Tardiphaga sp. vice304: one gene and its partner. The protein of the gene in region 2 interacts with the protein of the main gene of each other region in a pairwise test. Links are inferred from orthologs where the notes say so. Each region holds a gene or a part of one and is shown on either strand. Other genes may lie near its edges.

Region 1 (4,331 bases), 2.1 Mb from region 2 along the record:
CAGGCTGATCTGGCCACCGCCGAAGGCGTGCAGATCACGCAGAACTATCTGTCCGACCTCGAAACCGGCAAGCGGAAAGGCCCGATCGCCCTGCATCGTAAACTCGCGAAGGCGCTCGACGTGCCGCTGGATTGTCTGGATCCCATTGCAGTCACCGACCAAGAGGCAGAGCCGGAACGTTTTGCTCGCCGCAAATCAGTGATCGCGGGCATGAAGCGGTTGCGAGGGCAGCGCTGACTCTCACTCCGCCGGCTGCAGCGCGCGCGAGGCTTTCGCGGGCTGCAGCGCGCGCGAGGCTTTCGCGGGCTTCGGCGCGCCGACGCGCAGGCGGCGATCCGACAGCGACAGCAGCCCGCCGAACGCCATCAGCAGCGGGCCGAACCAGATCAACAGCACCATCGGCTTGTGATAGATCCGAACCGCAAGGCCGCCATCGGCCGCGGTATCGCCGAGCGAGATGTAGATCTGGCTGAAGCCGCGCGACAGCAGCGCTGCTTCGGTGGTCGAGGATTGCCGCGCGGTAAAGTTGCGCTTCGACGGCGACAGCGTGCCGATTACGTCGCCGTTCAGCCGAATCGTGAAATGCGCCAGCATCTCCTGGAAATTCTCGGCGCGCCGTTGCGTGATGTCGTCGAGCCGCAACTCATAGCCGGCGAGTTTCGCGGTGTCGGTCGGCTTCAGCGTGCCGATATATTCGCTGTTCCAGGTCGTTTCGCAGACGATGCCGATCAACGCCACGCCAACCCCGGCATGGGCGAAGGCCGTGCCCCAGGTCGAGCGCGGCAGGCCGCGGGCGCGGCGCCATGTCGTGCCGAGGGGCGCCCGGAACAGGCTGACGCGCTCGGCGATATCGGTGACGGCGCCGGCGATCACGAATACCGCAAGGCCGATCGCCAGCGGCGCCAGCGCCGCGCCGCCCGAGGTCCAGGCCCACACCATCGCCACCGCGACGAGGGCGGCGATGCCGGCGGCCATCAGCCGCTGCGCGACGCCGGCGAGATCGCCGCGCTTCCACGCCAGCAGCGGCCCAAACGGCACCGCCAATAGCAGCGGCACGAACAGCGGGCCGAAGGTCAGGTTGAAGAACGGCGCGCCGACCGAGATCTTGGCGCCGGTGATCATCTCCAGCGCCAGCGGATACAGCGTGCCGACGAACACCGTGGCGCAGGCAGTGGTGAGGAACAGGTTGTTCAGCACCAATGCGCCCTCGCGCGAGATCGGCGCGAACAGTCCGCCCTGCTTCAGCGCGTGCGCCCGCCACATGTACAGCATCAGGCTGCCGCCGATGAAGAAGCACAGGATCATCAGGATGAACACGCCGCGCGTCGGATCGGTGGCAAAAGCATGCACCGAGGTCAGCACGCCGGAGCGCACCAGGAAAGTGCCGAGCAGCGACAGCGAGAACGTCAGGATCGCCAGCAAGATGGTCCAGACCTTGAGCGCATTGCGCTTCTCCATCACCACCGCGGAATGCAGCAGCGCGGTGCCGGCCAGCCACGGCATCAAGGAGGCGTTCTCGACCGGGTCCCAGAACCACCAGCCGCCCCAGCCGAGTTCATAATAGGCCCAGTACGAGCCCATCGCGATGCCGAGCGTGAGGAACACCCACGCCACCAGCGTCCACGGCCGCACCCAGCGCGCCCAGGCGGCGTCGATGCGGCCTTCCATCAAAGCGGCGACGGCGAAGGAGAACGAGATCGAGAAGCCGACATAGCCGAGATAGAGCATCGGCGGATGCACCGCGAGGCCGATATCCTGCAGCACCGGATTGAGGTCGCGGCCCTCGATCGGCGGATTGGCTAGGCGCAAAAACGGGTTCGAGGTCATCAGGATGAACAGATAGAACGCGCTGGCGATCCAGCCCTGCACTGCCAGCACATTGGCGCGCAGCGTCAGCGGCAGGTTGTTGCCGAAGGCGGCGACGAGGCCGCCGAACAGCGCCAGGATCGAGACCCACAGCAGCATCGAGCCTTCGTGGTTCCCCCATACGCCGGTGATCTTGTAGAGCAGCGGCTTTGACGAATGCGAGTTCTCGACGACGTTGGCGACGGAGAAATCCGACGTGATGTACAGCGCCGTCAGCGCGGCGAACGACAGCCCGACGAACAGCAGCTGCGCCAGCGCGGTCGAGCGGCCGACGTTCATCAGCGCGGGATCGCGCAATTGCGTGCCGAGGATCGGCACCGTCGACTGGATCAGCGCCAGCGCCAGCGCCAGCACCAATGCGTAGTGACCTGCTTCGGCGATCATCGCGTGATACTCGCAGGCGCGTTCGGCGCGCTCGTCGCGACCGGCTTGCCGCCCTCGCCTTCCTGCCACCTTCCCTGCTTCTTCAGCGCGTCGGCGACTTCCTTCGGCATGTAGTTCTCGTCATGCTTGGCCAGCACGGTATCGGCCCTGAACACACCGGACGCATCCAGCGCGCCTTCGGTGACCACGCCCTGCCCCTCGCGGAACAGGTCGGGCAGGATGCCCTTGTAGGTCACCGGCAACGTCGCGCCGCCGTCCGACACCTTGAAACTGATCGCCAGATTGTCGCCGCGCACCAGGGAGCCCTGCTCGACCATGCCGCCGAGCCGGAAGCGCTTGCCGACCGGCGGCTGCTTTTCCATCGCCATGGTCGGCGTCGAGAAGAACACGATGGAGGAACTGAGCGCGTTGAGCACCAGCCCGGCGGCGATCGCCAGAACCACCAGCGCGCCCCCGATCATCGTCAATCGTCGTTGCTTGCGAGTCATGATTGCCTCTCAAGAAGCATGATGTCATCCGAAAACCGCTGCACACTTTTCGGCATCATGCTTACCCGTCAAATCCGAAGCTCTTGAGCCCGTCGTTGAGCTGCTGCAGCTTGCCGGCGTCGGTGCCGACCGCCTGGCGTGCCTCGATCAGCGCGCCCTTCGCCTTGTCGCGATCGCCCAGCACCATATAGGCACGCACCAGCCGCAACCATCCCTCGACGTCGCTGCCATCCTGCTTCAGGCGCGTGGCGAGGCGATCGACCATGCCCAGCACCATCGCGTTGCGGTCGCCCGCTTCCATGCCCTGCGCCGCAGCCATCGTCTCGCTGGACAGCGCCGGCAGCGCGGGGCCGCCGACCCGCGCCAGCGCGGCCTGCACCGTCGTGCGCCACGGCGCGTCCGCCGGCGCCTTGGCGAGCATGCCGCCCCAGATCGCGGCGGCGTCCTGATTGCGGCCATCCTGCTCGGCGGCAAGCCCGAGGAAGTAGCGCGCCTTGACCTCATTGGCGTCTTGCGCCACCGCGCGTTCGAATTCGGCCTTGGCGTCGGCGGTGATCACGCCATTGGCGGCGGCCGCGATGGCCTCGCCGAGATCGGCACGGCGGCCGGGGCTGTCGCCGGCATGGGCGATGGCGTTGCGGTAGGCGGCGACCGCCTCGTCGAAACGACCGAGCTTGACCAGCACCGGCGCCAGCACGTTCCAGCCGCGGCCGTCGGTCGGGTTCTGTTCGAGATGCGCCTGCACCTGCGCCACCAGATTATCGAGCGGCTGCGCCACGGTAGGCGTCTGGCTGCGCGACGCCAGCGGGACGTCAGGCATATCGGGCGAGCCGAGCCGTCCATAAAACGCCACGGCGATCAGCGGCAGTCCGATCAGCGCAACCAGCGCGACAGCGCGGCGAAAGATCGGGCGGTTCTTGGCGGGAACCGCGCGTTCGGCCTCGTCGGCGGCGAGCAGCCTGCGGCTGATCTCGACCCGGGCGGCGGTGGCTTCATTCGGGCCGATCAGCCCGATCTCCGCATCGCGGCCGACCTCGGCCAACTGGTCCTTGTAGACCGCGGCCTCGGTGCCGCCGGCCGTCGAGCGCGCCCGGCCGAGCGGCCACAGCACGGCAAAGATCGCCGCGGCGGTCATCAGCGCGAACACAAACCACAGCGTCATCGACAGTTTCCGTCCCGGTGTCACCGCCTCAAAGCGGTCGTCACGGGTCGGGTTACACCATTTCTGAACCGGCCGCGCAATTGACATTTACGGCACTGCGTGAGGGAAAAGTTGATGTGAATCAACGTGTAGGGCCCAGGCGGCGGGTTCGGCAGAGACCTCTGATGAAGTTCAAGCAGCAGGCGGCGCTTCGATGAACGCCGAGAACCGGGAACACCGTCGCGGAATTCACGGTCCGATTGGCTACTTGTTGCGGAGCAGAAGCTTCAGGATGCCGTCCGCGTGCGTTCCAAAGGGCGGTCGCATCATTTTCGCGATGTTCCATCGGGGTTGGCGGAACAGGACGCGCTCGTGCGAAAATGAATCGAAACCCGCCTTGCCATGATAGCGCCCCCAGCCGGAAGGGCCGATCCCGCCGAACGGCAACGCGC
Region 2 (4,264 bases):
AGGCCAATCTGTTCGTCGCCACCGGCGCCTTCATGGTGGCGGTGATCATCGCGATGGTGGCATCCTATGTGGTGACGAAGCACGTACCGATGATGGCGATCGTCACGGCCGTCGTGGTCATCGTGTTCGGCTCGCTGACGCTGTTGCTGCACGACGAGACCTTCATCAAGATGAAGCCGACCATCGTCTATGCGCTGTTCGCCGCGACCCTTGGCGGCGGGCTTTTGTTCGGCCGCTCTTTCATCGCCATCATGTTCGACCAGGTATTCAATTTGACGCCGCAGGGCTGGCGCGTGCTGACGTTGCGCTGGGCGCTGTGGTTTGCCGCGATGGCTGTTCTCAACGAGCTGATCTGGCGCACCCAGACCACCGAGTTCTGGGTCGCCTTCAAGGTGTTCGGCATGGTGCCGCTGACCATGATCTTTGCGCTGACTCAGATGCCGCTGGTCAAGCGCCACGCGCTGGCACCGGTGTCGCTGGAAAAAAGCGCTGCCGACGAAGGCGAAGTGACGAAGTAAAAACGCACCGGCGCGACTGCGCCGATGCGTCTGTCTTCATGCGATCAAGGGGTCGCTCAGCTCTTCTGCTTGGCGATCACCTTGTCCTTGATGCCTTCATAGGTCTTTTCCGGCACGATCTTCTTCTGCACCAGCTCGTCCTTGCCCTTGTAGGGACGGCCCTTCACGATCGCCGCGGAATAGGCCTTGCCGATGCCCGGCAGCGTTTCCAGCGACTCGATGCTGGCGGAGTTGAGATCGAGCAGTTCGGCCTTCGGCGCCGGCGCCATCTTGGATTCGGTGGCAGGTGCCATCTTGCCAGGCGCGGCGGGGGCCATCTTGGTGGCAGGCGCCGCGGGCTGCGCGGTCTGAGCCATCGAGGGCGAGGCGGCGAGCAGGCCAAGGGTGAGTGCAGCGGCGGTGAGTGAAGCAATCGAGAAATGACGCATCGAAATGTCCCTCCAAGGACGGTTTAAGTAACGATGCAAGCTAGCTGTCGATTCATGGCGGACGCAAGGCGCGAAAATGAACGGCAGCTAAAGGCGGAAGTTTATTTAGCTGTCATTCCGGGGCGCGAGCGACGCCAGTTGCGAGCGAACCTCAGCTACTCCAGTAGGAGTGGCGGGAAATCTCGAAATGTCCAGCGCAAAACACTTCGGGATTCCGGGTCTGCATCAGCCGGCTACGCCGTCTGCTGCATCCCGGAATGACAGTGTTGGATCGCTCGCCCTCGCCGGGCCGGGACGACGCCGGGTTTAACTTCCCTTGTTCAGCGCCTTCTCGATCTCGACCTTCAGCACGCTGTCGAAATTCGCCGCCGTCACGCCGCCGACCAGTCTGTAGCTGATGCGGCCGTCGCGGCCGACGACGAAGGTCTCGGGCACGCCGTAGACGCCCCAGTCGATCGAGGCGCGGCCGTTGCCGTCGACGCCGACGATGCCGAACGGGTTACCGTAGCGGCCGAGGAAGCGGCGCGCATTGTCGGCGCCGTCCTTGTAGTTGATGCCGACGATCTGGAGGCGCTTGTCCTGCGCCAGCGTCATGAATAGCGGCGCCTCGTCGTGGCACGGCACGCACCACGACGCCCAGACGTTGACGACGCTGACGCGGCTCATGAACAGCGCGGGATCGAGCCCCGGCACCGGCGCGCCATTCGCCGTCAGGCCTTCGAGCGCCGGCAGCGCGGTGGCCGGCGCCGGGCGGCCGATCAGCGCGGAGGGCAGCCTGGCGGGATCGCCGGCGCCGAGCTTGAACCAGAACAGAGCGGCGACCACGGCAAAGCCGAGCAGCGGCAGCGCCATCAGCAGCGGGCGGCGTTTGGGGGCTGCGGTGTCGCTCATGATACGTCCGTGGCGCTGCGGCCGGAGCGGCGGCTGACGCCGGAGGCCTCGAGCTGATGCAGCCTGGCCTTGACGCGGCGATGGTCGATCGCGATCCAGACGATCAGGATCGCAATCACGGCCGCAACCAGCGCGTAGGACGTCACGATGAAGCTGGCATAGGGACCGAGGCTCATCATGGCAGCGCCGGTCGCTGGCTGGCCTGCAGCATCTGCAGCGAGCGCACGCGGCGGCGCAGGATCTCGTTACGCATCGCGGCCAGATGCAGCGTCAGGAACAGCAGCGAGAACGCCACCCCCATCACCAGCAGCGGATAGAGAAACGACTTGTCGAGCGACGAGCCCCCCATCTTCAGCACCGAGGCCGGCTGGTGCAGCGTATTCCACCAGTCGACCGAGAATTTGATGATCGGGATGTTGATGGCGCCGACCAGCGTCAGCACGGCTGCGGCGCGCGCCGCGCGCGACGGATCCTCTACCGCGCGCCACAGCGCGATCAGGCCGAGATACATCAGGAACAGGATCAGCATCGAGGTCAGCCGCGCGTCCCATTCCCAATAGGTGCCCCACATCGGCCGGCCCCATAGCGAGCCGGTAACCAAGGCCAGAAAGGTGAAGGCGGCGCCGATCGGGGCTGCGGCCTTGGCGGCGACGTCGGCCAGCGGATGCCGCCACACCAGCGTGCCCAGCGACGCCACGCTCATCGCGCCCCAGACGAACATCGCCAGCCAGGCGTTGGGGACGTGGACGAACATGATCTTGACGGTGGCGCCCTGCTGATAATCGTCCGGCACCATCGCCGACTGGTACAGGCCGATCGCCAGCAGCAGCGCGGTCAGTCCCGCCAGCCACGGCAGCACGCGCGTGGTCAGCGACAGGAACCGGGTAGGATTGGCGAGTTCACTTAAGCTCATGGCACTTCCAATAATCGCCGCGGCGGCTGCAGGCAATGCGACTGGCATAGCATCGTGCGGCCATGCGGAGAGTTGATCGGGCGCAACACCGGTCAATCCAGTCCGTGGCGCAGGCTGGCGGCGGCGGCGAACGGGCCGATCACCAGGCTCGCCAGCGACAGCGCGCACAGGATCGAGAACGGCGTGCCGAACGACAATTGTCCGGCGTCGATGGCGGCATTCGCCGCGGCGACGCCGAAAATCAGCACCGGGATCGACAGCGGCAGCACCAGAACGGCGAGCAGCAGTCCGCCGCGCTGCAGCGAAACCGCGAGTGCTGCGCCGATCATGCCGGTGAAGGTCAGCGCCGGGGTGCCGGCCAGCAGCGTCAACGCCACGGCCAGCGTGGCAGTGCCGTCGAGATTGAGCAGCAGGCCGAGCACCGGGGTGGCGACGATCAGCGGCAGGCCGGCGGCGATCCAGTGCGCGAAGGCCTTGGCGGCGCAGGTCAATTCCAGCGGCGTCCGGCTCATCAGGATGAGGTCGAGCGAGCCGTCGTCCTGGTCGGCCATGAACAGCCGGTCGAGCGTCAGGAGGCTGGCCAGCAGCGCGCCGATCCACAGGATCGCCGGCCCCAGCCGCGCCAGCAGCGCGAGATCCGGGCCGAGCGCGAACGGCATCAGCACGACCACGGTGAGGAAGAACAGCACCCCGATCAAAGCGCCCCCGCCGACCCGCATGGCAATGCGGATGTCGCGGCGAATCAGCGCGCCGAGGGCGGTCATGAGGGGCGCCCCCTTCTTCCTTCTCCCCTTGTGGGAGAAGGTGGCGCGGCCGCAGGCCGCGTCGGATGAGGGGTAGCTAGGCGACGTCGGTTGCGGCACCCCTCACCCGTCTCGAACATGCTCCGCATGTTCGATCCACCCTCTCCCACAAGGGGAGAGGGAAGGAAGAAGGCCGGTCGAGTTGCCAACATTCGCCCCCTCACGACGCTCCCCCGATGCGCAATTCCCGCGCGTCGATCCCGAGCGGCGCGTGGGTCGCAGCTATAATCATGCCGCCGCGGCCGAGATGCGCGGTCATCAGGCCGGCAAACACCCGCTGGCTGGCCAGGTCCAGCGCTGAGGTCGGCTCGTCGAGCAGCCAGATCGGGCGGTGCACGGCGAGAAGCCGCGCGATCGACAGCCGGCGGCGCTGGCCGGCGGAGAGAAAGCCTGCCGGCAGCGCGGCGGCGTGGCTCAACCCCACCGCGGCAATGGCTTCGGCGGGATCGCCCGGCGTACCACCAAAGAACTCCGCCCAGAAAATGAGATTTTCCGTCACCGTCAGCGCCGGCTTCATGGCGTCGCGGTGGCCGAGATAATGCGCCTGCTCGGGCAGGGTCAGCTCGGCATCGCCGCCGGTGAGCGCGACCGTACCGCCCTCCATCGCCAGGAGGCCGGCGATCAGCCGCAGCAGCGACGTTTTGCCCGCCCCGTTGGGGCCGACCACGGCCAGCGCCTCGCCGCCCTCGGCGTCGAAATCGAGCCCGGCGA

What was found.
Region 1: the proteins of FNL56_RS02415 (region 2) and ccmE interact in binary tests that used the Escherichia coli proteins (3 or more experiments, as listed by UniProt). The link is inferred for Tardiphaga sp. vice304 from one-to-one orthologs.

Annotation. Positions count from the first base shown.
Region 1 is NZ_CP041402.1:2,618,969-2,623,299, reverse strand. Bases 993-3,824 are described here. They hold ccmE (cytochrome c maturation protein CcmE), read right to left. Parts: upstream 2,739-3,824; coding sequence 2,247-2,738; downstream 993-2,246. Other genes in these bases: ccmI (c-type cytochrome biogenesis protein CcmI), read right to left, coding at 2,800-3,824; FNL56_RS12405 (heme lyase CcmF/NrfE family subunit), read right to left, coding at 993-2,250. Also shown: FNL56_RS12410 (helix-turn-helix transcriptional regulator), read left to right, coding at 1-237; more of FNL56_RS12405, read right to left, coding at 241-992; more of ccmI, read right to left, coding at 3,825-3,900; FNL56_RS12390 (aldehyde dehydrogenase family protein), read right to left, coding at 4,144-4,331. UniProt on the Escherichia coli protein: Heme chaperone required for the biogenesis of c-type cytochromes. Transiently binds heme delivered by CcmC and transfers the heme to apo-cytochromes in a process facilitated by CcmF and CcmH.
Region 2 is NZ_CP041402.1:527,839-532,102, reverse strand. What follows is about bases 882-3,646. They hold FNL56_RS02415 (heme ABC transporter permease), read right to left. Parts: upstream 2,751-3,646; coding sequence 2,013-2,750; downstream 882-2,012. Other genes in these bases: ccmB (heme exporter protein CcmB), read right to left, coding at 2,843-3,514; ccmD (heme exporter protein CcmD), read right to left, coding at 1,834-2,013; FNL56_RS02425 (DsbE family thiol:disulfide interchange protein), read right to left, coding at 1,253-1,837; FNL56_RS02430 (ComEA family DNA-binding protein), read right to left, coding at 882-946. In the rest of the region: FNL56_RS02435 (septation protein A), read left to right, coding at 1-518; more of FNL56_RS02430, read right to left, coding at 575-881; heme ABC exporter ATP-binding protein CcmA, read right to left, coding at 3,714-4,264. UniProt on the Escherichia coli protein: Required for the export of heme to the periplasm for the biogenesis of c-type cytochromes.